Regions from separate parts of the Oleiphilus sp. HI0117 genome, predicted to be linked through region 1. Evidence: predicted binding sites of a transcription regulator. Region 1 holds the regulator's gene; each other region holds the start of a gene.
What was found. Region 1 encodes FliA, which starts transcription of late flagellar genes. Its sites were predicted from a motif close to CTAAAGTTNNNNNNNNNNCNGCCGATA; they were not measured.
Positions count from the first base shown of each region.

Region 2: the regulator FliA is predicted to act here: its motif matches at 2,952-2,978, upstream of fliD (flagellar filament capping protein FliD).
Region 3: the regulator FliA is predicted to act here: its motif matches at 2,452-2,478, upstream of A3757_RS04040 (DUF5610 domain-containing protein).

Region 1 is NZ_LWGA01000880.1:2,042-6,330, forward strand. It holds gene A3757_RS15415 (chemotaxis protein CheA) at 1-840, opposite strand, end outside; gene A3757_RS15420 (protein phosphatase CheZ) at 854-1,681, opposite strand; gene cheY (chemotaxis response regulator CheY) at 1,650-2,036, opposite strand; gene A3757_RS15430 (RNA polymerase sigma factor FliA) at 2,282-2,992, opposite strand; gene A3757_RS15435 (MinD/ParA family protein) at 3,022-3,843, opposite strand; partial or broken gene A3757_RS15440 (hypothetical protein) at 4,025-4,289, opposite strand, start outside.
Region 2 is NZ_LWGA01001502.1:61-4,349, forward strand. It holds partial or broken gene rdgC (recombination-associated protein RdgC) at 1-257, shown strand, start outside; gene fliS (flagellar export chaperone FliS) at 366-761, opposite strand; gene fliD (flagellar filament capping protein FliD) at 809-2,800, opposite strand; gene A3757_RS24795 (flagellar protein FlaG) at 3,029-3,424, opposite strand; partial or broken gene A3757_RS24800 (flagellin) at 3,510-4,289, opposite strand, start outside.
Region 3 is NZ_LWGA01000325.1:6,394-10,682, forward strand. It holds gene lptG (LPS export ABC transporter permease LptG) at 1-332, shown strand, start outside; gene A3757_RS04030 (DUF6160 family protein) at 611-1,807, shown strand; gene A3757_RS04035 (RDD family protein) at 1,892-2,374, opposite strand; gene A3757_RS04040 (DUF5610 domain-containing protein) at 2,516-3,862, shown strand; partial or broken gene A3757_RS04045 (LysM peptidoglycan-binding domain-containing protein) at 3,915-4,289, opposite strand, start outside.

The DNA.
Region 1 (4,289 bases):
TTCAGACGTGGCATCACCTGCAGCAATACCTTCGCTATTGAACTGACCTTCACCATGCAAGTCATCCAATAGTTTTTCAAATTCTTCTTCGCTTATATCACCCGACTCTGGCGAGCTGCTCGTGTCGCCACCCGCAGCCGGTTCTTCAAAAAATAAATCCGCCGAGGAGCTGTCTGGTGAAGCTGAGGCACCAGCACTTTCGCTGACACCAACAGGAGCACCGGAACCGTGTAGCTCATCTAACAAGTTTTCGAATTCGTCATCGGTAATTTCGTCAGATTCTTGTTCGGATGCCGCTGGTGCACTCCCTTTACCCGCATCATCATCTAATGCATCCAAGAGCTGTTCAAACTCATCATCAGTAATATCAGCCTCTTCAGCAGAGGCTTCTGCAGCAACCGGCTCCGGTGTTGGTTCAACAGCTGCAGGTTCAGCAGCAGGCGCAGCGTCAGCAGGTTTCGCAAAACGTTCTAAGTCACTTAAAAGCTGTGGGTCAGCTGGGGTTGGATCTTGGCCATCTCTGACTTCACTGAACATTTCGTTTACAGAGTCTAACGCACGTAAAACGACATCCATTAAGTCAGCATCAAGACTTCGCTTACCATTTCGCAGAATATCGAACACGTTTTCTGCAATATGACAACACTTGACCAGTGCATCCAACTGTAAAAAGCCTGCTCCACCCTTTACAGTGTGAAACCCTCTAAAAATTGCGTTTAGCAAATCTTTATCGTCTGGATTTTGCTCTAGATCAACCAGTTGCTCTGAAAGAAGCTCGAGTATCTCTCCAGACTCTACAAGAAAGTCCTGAAGTATCTCATCATCCGCTTCAAACCCCATCTTCTACGCCCCTTTAAAATCCTAGACTGGACAGCAAATCATCCACATCATCCTGGCCAGAAACAACGTCTTCGCGTTGCTCTGCATGGAGTTGTGGACCTTCACCCTCAATGCCTGTTTCTTGTTTTTCTACTTCGTGGACTGTTCCTGTAATCTGGTCAACCTTACCGGCCATTCTGACCAAATTAACAAGATTCTCTTCAACATCTTTAACCAATCCGGTGACTCGTTGAATCACTTGACCAGTTAAGTCTTGGAAAGACTGCGCTAACAGTATTTGCGTGAGATTATCATTTACTTTATCTGAATCCTCACACAACTTTCCAAGGAAAGTTCCCATTGTGGCTGTCAGCGTTCTAAACTCATCAGGTTTCATTTCCTTACGCTGTAAGCGAGACCAATCCATCTTGAGTTTTTTCGCTTCCTGGCTGATTCCTGAAGCATAAGGCATGGTTTCTTCGACAAGATCCAAGGTCTTGTTTGCAGCCTTATTGGTCATATCAACCACATACGCGAGTCGGTCGGACGCATCCTCTATAGTAGACAGGTCATCTTTAGCCGTCTCACTGGAAGCATCGATGTGAAAGTTCCGAATTGACTCGTGTAGCGACCGAGTTAAGCGACCGACTTCTTGGTACAGAGTTTTATCCCGAGTCTCATTTAACTCAGAAATAATACCTAACGCCCCCGACAAGTCTCCTTTGTCAATTCGCTCCTTCAACTCATTAGCCTGAGCCTTCAAAGTCTGCTCAAAACCGCTTAGAGGTTCGCTATTTATTAGCTTTGCGTCAGTCATGAATCGCTCAGCCTTAGGAATCGATACGTTCGAAGATTTTCTCAATCTTCTCTTTTAAAACAGCTGCGGTAAATGGCTTAACGACATAACCGTTCACACCTGCTTGCGCGGCAGCAACTATCTGATCTCGTTTAGCCTCAGCCGTTACCATTAGCACAGGAAGACTTTTGAGGTTATCGTCAGAACGAACATGCTGAAGCAACTCAATACCAGTCATCCCAGGCATATTCCAGTCAGTCACCAGAAAGTCATACTTACCTGTTTGAAGCATTGGTAAGGCAGTACTACCATCGTCAGCTTCATCAGTATTAGTAAACCCTAGGTCACGCAATAGGTTCTTAATAATTCGTCTCATTGTAGAAAAATCATCTACTACGAGAATTTTCATATCTTTATTCAAGTCGACCTCCACTCATGTCGATACCCGAAATTACATTTTAATACCTAAAAACAAGTCTAGTCGGTGTTCTTAGGCTAGCCAGTTTTTTTTGATATTTGTTTCACTTATCGGCACATTTCTTAACAACTATATAAAATCAAGCCAATTTATTAATTTTATTCGCTTTATTTTCCCCTTACATGGGGGACAAACTTTGAGAAAAGAGGTCTAAGCAAATAGTTCGATCAGGCTAAGACAAACTGCAATCAGGTACGCCAATCACTCATTCTAGCTTTCAAACGCATCGCTGCTTGAGAATGTATTTGACTTACTCGAGACTCACTAACAGAGAGCACCAAACCAATTTCTTTAAGATTCAACTCTTCTTCATAATATAAAGACAAAACCATTTTTTCACGCTCAGGGAGAACATCAATCTCTTTGGCCAAAGCTCGACGAAAGGCATCATTCTGAACATCCGTCGCGGGCGTGTAATTCTCGGACAAATACTCTTCACTAGAAACGTCACCTGACTCACTTAGCTCTTCAAAGCTAAATAACTTGCCACTAGCGCTGTCTTTCAAGCAAGCAAAGTATTCCTCAAGCGTCATACCTAACTCTGAGGCAACCTCGCCATCCTGCGCATCACGACCCTCTCTATCTTCAATAGCCTTGATCGCTTCACTTATCTTTCTTGCATTCCGATGAACAGACCTTGGCACCCAGTCTCCCCGGCGCACCTCATCCATCATCGAACCACGAATTCTAATGCCCGCATAAGTTTCAAAGGACGCACCTTTAGAAGCTTCATACTTCCTGGAAGCCTCTAATAACCCGATCATACCAGCCTGAATTAAATCATCGACCTGAACGCTAGACGGTAGACGAGATATCAAATGATGCGCAATTTTTTTGACTAAAGGCGCATGAGACCGAATCAAATCATCGGCACGTTTTACTTGAGCGTCTGTATACATCAGCCTATGACACCGGAACTAAACACGTTCTAGTTTGAGGTAGCCTGAACCAGGCGCTCAACAAAGAACTCCAAATGACCTTTTGGAGAAGAAGGCAGTGGCCAGCTATCCGCTTTTTGGGCAAGCGTCTTATATGCCAACGATGCTTTTGCACGAGGATACACATCAGAAACAGCCCGTTGACGCTGCACTGCTTTTTTCACCGACTCATCGAAAGGGATTGACCCAACATACTGCAGAGCAACATCGAGAAATCTCTCAGTAACGTGAGCAAGCTTGGAATAGAGGTGGCGCCCCTCTTCCTGCGTTTTAACCATATTCGCCAGTACACGAAAACGGTACATATCGTAATCGCGATTTAACAATTTAATTAGCGCATATGAATCGGTAATCGATGTAGGCTCATCACATACGACAACAATAACTTCTTGCGCAGCCCTAAGAAACGAAACAACACCATCGGATATACCTGCTGCGGTATCAATAATCAGGACATCGAGATCTTCAGAAATTTCACTAAAGGCATTAATTAAACCGGCATGTTCCATTGGATTCAAAGAAACCATTTTTTGCGTACCAGATGAAGCTGGTACTACTTTTATTCCTTTGGGCCCATCAACCAAAACGTCACGCAGAGAACATTCGCCACTTATCACATCCGCTATATTGCTTTTAGAGGTGATACCTAACAAAACATCAACATTAGCCAAACCTAAATCGGCATCTAAAAGTACAACACGACGCCCCATCTCAGCGAGCATAATCGAAAGGTTAATAGACACATTACTTTTGCCCACACCACCTTTACCGCCAGTTACCGCGATTACCTGAACCGGATTAGAATTCGCCATACTGGTGAAAATCCCCTTTTATACATCTAATTATTTTTCGCACTTCAGTTTATTCAACCATATTGAGATCTTCGTGATACTGAAACATTGACCGTATTTTCAGTGTATACTGCATAATCTTGCTACATTCAGCTCTATATTTTAATCAACGCTAATAAGAGTTTAGCAGATATGATTAAGTTTACGCAGAATGAGAGAATATTTGATCTAAAACACCTTCATGCTCTTGGGCGCTGATTGTTACCCATCGCTCCGAACTATTCAATAAAGATTCAGCTCTCGAGAGGATTTCTTTTTGCCTAAACACATGAATATCCTCAGGAACTCGCTGACCGTCAGTAAAATAACTGGCTTTGAGACGCGTATCGATAAGAAAGCTCATCACCTCACCCAGGCTAACAGCTTCATCAACCTTAGTAATAATGGCGCCTGACAAGCCTACCATT
Region 2 (4,289 bases), on a different contig from region 1:
GAATGGAAGTCACCAAACTTGCTGTCGAGTGGCGCGAGTCACTAACACTATTATTAGGCTCTGATTTAAGTGTGAAGCGCATCAAGTTTGGCGATATGCTACAAGATCAACTTGACGACATGAACGCCGAAGATGCCGCCAGCATGTTTGACGCTGGCTTCACCATTATGACGGCAGAGTTCGACAAACTAATTCCAGAGATCCTGGAAGCATTCGGCGGTGAAGATACCAGCGCCGTGATCGAAGAATCGAACTAACTGTCGGCAACGCTGAGTACATAGAAATAGCGGCAATCAATAGCCGCTATTCAATCTCTTATGTAAAAGCAATAAGCAAAAAAGCACTCTAGACTTGCGAACAAGCCTCTAGAGAATACCCTTTTCAATAACTTCCTGACGAATACCAGACCAGGCACCTTGAATCTTCTTCAAGTGAGAAAGCACCTCTTCCAACATTTCCAGATCGTTTTTGACATTCGCTTCAAACAATCGATGCTCACAGTAGACATAAAGATCAAATAAATTTTGCGCAACCTCCTGCCCCTTATCTAAATCCAGAAAGCTACGCAAACCCGATATAATCTCTATCGACTTGTTAATCAAACGATTCTTGCCTTCAAAGTCACTCGCAGCAATACGCGCCTTAGCCATATTAATGCGCTCAACAGCACCATCAAATAAAAGCTGAATTAATTGGTGACGGTCAACATCGACAACACTTGTCTGCGCATTAACCGACTGATACTGATGTAATGCATTCATATTATTCTCCTACGATTACCGAGGTGTAATTTCCCCAGCTACTTCTCTTATTTTTCACTTGAACTTGAACCTGAAAGCGCATCTAGCTGCGCCTTTATAAAATCCATCGTACTATTTAACTTGGAAACCGCGATATCAGCTGCGGTAAACTGCCTAGCTAAACGCGCAGTAACTGACTCTATTCTTTCATCAAGCGCAGTACGCTGCTCTGCAATCAAGGCTAGCTCTTTAGCCAGCGTATCATTCTTAGTAGTGAGCGAACCTTCAAGCGATACCATATTAGTAATCAAGTCTACTAACTGCTCGCCAACCCCCTCAATATAAGTAACCGTTCCACGGTCGCCCGTAGATGATCCGCCAACAGTAATTCTAATACCTTCAGAGTCATCACCAACAGCAGCGGTTAACACCTGCCCTGACCCTGTCGCCACAGCACCGTTGATAGTACCCTCAACATCGACGCCATCAACGCCCGCAGCAATACTCAGACCAAGCTGAGCTACTGTATTAGTATCAACAGCTGTTATCTCTACCGTAGACGCCGCACCATAAACATTTGAATTAATTACCAACTGGTTAGAGCCGTCTAGACTAACCGTTACTGACTTTCCAGCAGCACTAAGCGTTGAATCTGCATTGATTTTAGATTGAATCTCGGCAGCTAATTGAGTCTGCGTATAGCTACCTGCATCAAGCGTGATTGAACCACTTTCAGTACCATCAATACTAATGGTGAATTCATCATTATTTGCATCAATAGTTGTACTAGCACCTAAACTTACAGCGCCCGATAGCTCTCCTCTTGTCGCAGCAGTCGTTATGTTAATATCATAACTGCCCGGCTTAGTGTTGATACTTGCAGTACCAAAGCTTACTTGAGCATCGCTGGCTCGCCCTTGATCACTGAACAAAGCCGAAACATCATCTGGGTGCGAATCAAGCTGATCACTAAGAGTGTCTTCATTTAGGCTTAGCAAACCAGTTTGATAATCTGTCGTAATACCAATATCTGCCAAACTACGGACATTTGCATTTTCCAAACCACCAACCGTCGAACCCAATACGCGTCGTACCTGATTCATCATACTTCGAGTTGTCGAGTCACCAAGCAAAATGCCCGCTTCAGCCCCACCACTAGGGTCAAACTCACTATTGTCGTTCACCAAAGTCTGTAGAGCATTAAACTTCTCTACAAATTCTGAAACTTTCTCGACCACAGCAGTGTGATCATTTTGAACAGATAAAGCGGCTGGCGAACCATCATTTGTGCCACTCAGGGTCAGGGTTAAACCTGGAATAGCGTCATAAATCTCATTACTTGAGCGCGTGATCGGTACACCATTCAATTTGAATGATGCATCCGCGGCTGGTTGACTCTGTATTAAGTTAGTCGCTCCCGCGGTGTAGGCGAGTCGAGAAAGACCATTTGCATCTGTGTTACTTGCATCACCGGTGTCCGAAACAGAAATATCGATCGTTTTATCCAGACCCGTTTCATCGGCATTGAATACAAGCTTATAGCCAGTTCCCGTGTAAAGAACTGAAGCCGTCATGCCTACATCAGATTCAGAATTGATCGCTGCAGCAATACCATCAAGCGTATTATTACTATTATCGATAGTAACGTTAGTCGTTTTTCCATCAACCACTATCGTTAAAGAGCCTTCACCAATCGCTGTTGTATCGGAGTCATTAAACTCAGTAGAAGTAAGCGTTTGAGAGACTGCTAAAGCGGTAACTTCAAGCGTATGAACTGATGGAGTTGCATCATTGGAGTCTACCACTGCAGAGAATGCAGAGTTCCCAGAAGAAACCGTTTTTGATTCGAATAACTCAGGATTTGCCAGTGTACGCGAAGGTAGGCGAAGATCTGTAATAGCGGACTTTATTTGACCAAAAATTGACAGTTCAGCATTTACGTCAGCTTCTTGACTGTCCAGACGAGCCTCGACCGGAGCACGCTCCGCACTAGCGAGATTCTCTATTAACTCGCTAGTTAGAACACCCGAGCCTATTCCGACTGAAGATACACTGGCCATAACATCCACCTACTCACCTGTAATCACCAAAAGTGCTCTATATCAGATATAGCGCGAAAGCCGATATTTTCTTGCTTTCAATATTTTAGTGATTAACGAATACTAAAGGGTAAACAGCTTAACAGCGTTATTGAACCCTGCCTATAAATAGTATCGGCAGGCAACACGGGAAGTTTAACTCCCGTGTTGTAAAAGAATGTAAACCATTGCCGCTATTTTAGCCAAAAACTACACTTTAGCTTTAAATAAACTTAACGGTTCATCTTGATGCAAGTCTTGAGCCAACTTCAAAGCAACATCATCAGGAATCTGCCTAACTACTTCAGAGGTCTGCTTATCAACCACTGTTATAATCGTTTTCCCTGACTGATCATCGAGATTAAACTGCAAATTTCTTTGCACCGACTGCACATAGTCATTCAACTTTGTTACAGCCTGCTCAACCTTTTCTTGCGCTTGCTCCGCTGGCTTAAGGCTAGGCTTTTCTTCTACACCTTGCGCAACCGGCTTTGCACTCGCACCATCTTTAAAGTCAACAGAAGAACTGCGCTGTGCCTTTTGAGCAGACGATGCAGCAGCCAGCTTAACTGGCTGGCCTACACCACTCATTTTCATGTCGCTCATAATTCACCTCACATATCTTTTTTAACTGCGTAAGCCGACTTTAACTCACGCTAAAGCCGGCAACGTTCATATTACTAAGTACTTATTACTGTAGAAGCGATAGAACCTGCTGAGGTCTAGCATTCGCTTGCGACAATACTGAAATACCTGCCTGCTGAAGAACCTGAGCTCTAGATAGCGCTGCAGTTTCAGTCGCGAAGTCAGCATCTCTGATTCGAGAGTTTGCAGCTGATAGGTTTTCACTGTTTACCGCGTTGTTAGAAATTGTGTTTTCGAATCTGTTTTGAATCGCACCCAATTTCGCTTGCTCTCTTGCAACCTGGTTGATCGCGTTATCAATTGCAGTTATCGCGTCTTCAGCACCTGCTGCGGTACTGATATCGATATCCTTCAGCTGCTGACCATCTTGAGAGCCACCATATGTACCGACCTCAAAGCCTGAGTTGCTAATCGCCGTAGGATCCTGAGTACTAATTTCAATAGGACCACCAGACTCTAACTTAACCGTACCAAAAGTAGTAGCATCCGCAGCACCGAAGTTTGTACCCGAACCAACAACAATATTTCGACCATCTTCAGCCAACAACTCGTACTGGTTGTCGTCAACAATTTTAGCAGTAACACCTGTCTGAGCCGTCTTAGCGTTAATCGCATCAACCGCTAAAGACACCTGCTCAGAGGTCGTGCCAGTCGTACCAGCGGCAAAACTAATAGACACGCCATTGACCGTCGCATTACCAGCAGTATCCGCAGAAACATCAGATGAGGTCACCTGCGTGGTATTCGCAGTCGCAGTCACACCAGTTTGATCTGAAACCAAGTTAATTGCTGATGCAACTGAAATCGCACTCGCATCTTTATTTGC
Region 3 (4,289 bases), on a different contig from region 1:
TATCGGGTTTATATACTTATTCTCAATATCTTGAAGCTCAGGACTTAAACTCTGACGCTTATATGATGTCATTTTGGAAGAAAGCGTTTCAGCCAATTTCAACGGCAGTATTGGTCTTGGTGGCAATATCGTTCGTATTTGGGCCTCTTAGGTCTGTCACGATGGGGTTTAGGGTGTTTTCAGGGGTAGTGGTTGGACTGTTGTTCAAGTATGCACAAGACCTGTTAGGGCCGAGTGCAATTGTGTTTGGTTTTAATCCAATCTATGCGACTGTTATTCCTATTTCGGTATGTTTGGTAGCAGGGATATTCCTTTTGCGAAGGGCACGTTGAGCTGGAGTGAGAGCAGTGTCTCACACAGACTTTCCATGATTGAACCAGGTTGTTAATTCGCGTATTATTCAAGCAGCAACTAGACTGGATAAAATGCGTATGTAGTAGTCCTTGGGTCAAGGGTGGATTGTAGGACCTTGGCACAGGTTTGTGTATGCATGGATGCGGGCTGTATTTAAGAAAGAAAGGGGCGCCTAACGGTACAAAGTCTATATATCCCGATTGGACTAAAATAGAGCTGAAGGCCGGCACAATAAAAAAAGTAGGAGAATACAATAATGAAAGGCTTGAAGAGGTTGGCTTTGGTGACGGCAGTTTCTGCTTTGTCATCAAATGTGATGGCCGAAGTCCAAATGCTTGATGAAGATAGTCTACAAGACGTCACGGGTCAGGCAGGTCTTACTCTTGATGTAGAAAGTCAGTGGGAGATCGGAGAGTTCGCATATCACGATGCAGGCTATTTGTTGATTCAAGGTATCCGTATGGGTGGTAACTCGTTGGGTAATGGTACGGGCTCTGCAGGTACGATGCTTGACAACTTACGGCTTGAGATTGACATCGCCGGTGATGGTACCGACGGTGATAATGAGCTTGCATATGGTTTTTCCAATATGCGTGATATTGCTCAGATGTATGTAAATGATGGGAATACTGATACGACGTTTGTTAGTGTTGCAAACGGTATTGACTCAACTCGTGATAACGCTGTAATTGACGATAAGCGCACATATGGTGATGGTGATTTGGTAATCCATTTTGACTTTACTGATGGCTGGGCTTCAGAAGGCGGTATCGATCAGTATAGAGCTGACGGTAGATTTGGATTAGACGATTTTCATACTGCAGAGCTAGTCCTAGAGCATGCTGTCGACTTTCGTCTTGAAATCGATGCAATTGGCTTGGCAAGTTCAAGTTATGAGCTAGGTTCTGCTGGTCTAGATACTGATGGTCAGGGTCCCGACCAAGGTGCTGCTGGTACAACTACCTTGATTAGTCAATTAGGTATCCAGGGTTACTTAGGTCCTGATGACTTACATCTTGAGAACAATGGTAACGGCTTTGATGGATCTGGACCTCTAGGTGGTAATACGGGTAAGGCTGACTCCAAAATATACTGGGGTCGTTACTTTAAGATTACAGATCTGGATGTATATATTGATATTGCCGGTGTTCAGATTTCTGACATGGAAATTCACAATGAGCGTGGCGATTTGACAGGTTTGGATGGCACTTCATCATTTAGTTTTGCGCACTCTATTCGTGAAATCTATGCAGTTAAAGATGCTGTTTTAAATATAGATGGTCTGCTTGCTGGTAGTAATCCTTTTGTGGATGGTATTGCAATCAATACGCGCTTCAAGGGTGATATTGATATCCACTCTATCTCATTCGGCGATACTGGTGAGTCAATCGGTCAGTTGTTTATTACTGATATGGAGTCGACTACAAACTGGATTATCTCTGCTCACGATTAATTTTTTGTTTGTTGTCTAAAAAGCTCTCGATTATGTCGAGAGCTTTTTTTTGACCTGAGAAAGCTGGTTTGACTTATTTAGAGTCTAGCTGCGCTTTGGAATTCGTATAACTTTGCTTTCAGATGCGATGCATTGCCAGGTTCGATTTTTCTTATCGATGAATACCCAAAGGTAGCCAAGACCGAATGCGGCAATGGAAACTCCGGCGACAAAGAACCTGACAAGGGCTTGGTTCCAGCTGATTGATGTGTTGTCCTCATTTTGTATGCGTAAATGCCAAACCTGCATTCCAAGGGTTTGTCCGGTTTTAGTCCAGAAATAACCAAAAAACAGAAATAGGGAAATAAAAAGCGTTGAGGATAGTAGTGGGTCCTTAAGCGATTGGCCTGACTCATTAATTTGCTTGTACTCTTCGGCACCAATAAGGCTATGGCTAATCGCCATATAGATCATGGTGATGGTCATGGTGAGAGCTATGCATAAGATACTGTCATAAAAAAACGCAAGAAGTCGCCGAAGGAGTGTGGCGGGCATGTATTGGTCGCTTGGTTCGGGGAATTTATTCATAGTAATCGCATTAAGTTGGTGAATTGCGTGGAATATAACAGATTCTTGCTTTAGATGTCTTTTCTATAAAAGAATGCCTAAAGAAAATCTTTTTGCGGACGGTAATAGCTATGAGGTCAACCGGATTTTAGAGGGTTTTGTATGAACGCATTAGATAACATTGACAAGCTAAACGATGGTGGGCTGTCGCGGCACCGCTCGCTAGATGCCAGTAAGATAGCTGAAAGCACTGGCTCTGCAAAGCTAAGTGCAAGTATGCAAACAAGCGTTGAAACTCAGCTTTTAGAAGCCGGTACCGATAGTGGAAGGAGAATTTTCTCCCGCTCGATAGAGACAAACTTTAGTTTCAATATTACTATCGAAAAACCTCAGTTTGAGTTTAAAGTGCCTTCTCCATCAGATGTGGCTCATACTGTGCTCGGTTTTGTCGAACGCCGAATTGAAAGCGAGCTCAGAAACGGGGCGGATGAGTCGAGAATTGGTGACTTATTAAGTCAGGCTCGAAAAGGGATTGAGGCGGGCTTTTCATCCGCTAAAGAAGATATCAGCGCATTGGGTTTGATGGATGAAAAGCTTGAGGAGGAAATAGCTCAGTCTCGACATTTGGTTGATGAGGGGGTAGATGATATTGAAGGAAAACATCTGAGTGCTGCAGATGGCTTAGCTGAAGGGAGCAAGCAGAGCGCTAGAAATGAAGTTGCGGCTTCGACTAACACTCCTGTAGATACTGAGGCTAAAACCTCCCAGCAAGCTTTAAATGTTTACGAGTTTTTTACGCCAGAGAAAGTCAATGAACAACAGCTTAAGCCAGAGTCTTTCGAGGCTGTTTCCAAGTACAAATATGCAAGTCATGATAGTACCGAGTTTTCCTTAACGACCAGGGATGGCGATAAAGTCTCGATTCGTTTGAGTGATACATTTGCCTCTATTTACCAGTCTTCGGGAAACTCTCTAGGCGTGGCTGTGTCCGGCGATAAGTCGTTTGAATATAGTGTCGAAGGGGAGCTGGATGAATCGGAGCTTACGGCAATTAACGAGCTATTGTCGCAGCTAGGTAATGTAACGGAATTATTTTTTCAAGACCGCTTTCAGGATGCATTTGAATCAGCGATGAGTGTAGGGTTTGATTCCAGCGAAATTGCATCCTTTTCCTTAGACTTGTCCAAGACTGTAGCGGAAGAGTTAAGAACTTATGGTGCACCTTCTAGTTCACAAGAAGGTCGAACGAATGACTTATCAAACCTAAAGCGGTATCAACCTATTGTAGATATGGTTAATCACTTTAATCAGATGAATGATTCAATGGGAGTGTTTGAATCTCCGCGCGACTCAATGGTCAGCTTGATTCGTGAAACGCTTGAAAGAGTGAAAGATATGATGAGTGAATTAAGTGAAAATAGCGCTGACGCTGATAAGTCTATGATTCCAGTAGATAAGGTAACTGTTTCCCACTTTATCGAATTTAGTGAGTACTTATTGTCTGAATGATTTTAGAGGTGGCTTCCTAGGTTAAAATAAATTCTAGCCTCGGTAACGGGGCCTAAGTAGCTGTTATGTCTACGTAGATGGTTAGCTTCTGTCCTGGCTGTAGATATTTTTTCTTGTTTAGCTTGTTCCAGCTTACTAGGTCATTAATCGTTACGCTGAACTTACTTGCGATGCGAGCGAGCGAGTCACCTTTTCTTACTCGATAGCCAATCTTTCTGATCATTTGCCTTTTATCTCTAAAAGACGGTAGCGGCATGCTTGCTTTACCTACATCCTTAAGTGACCAGATAATTAATTCCTGACCTGGCTTAATCGGGTCAGTGGGTGCCATGCCGTTCCACTTGGCTAGAGAGCGAACGCCTACTTTGTGAGCTCTGGAAATATCCCACATGGTATCTCCAGAGCGTACTTTATAACGTAGTTTCTT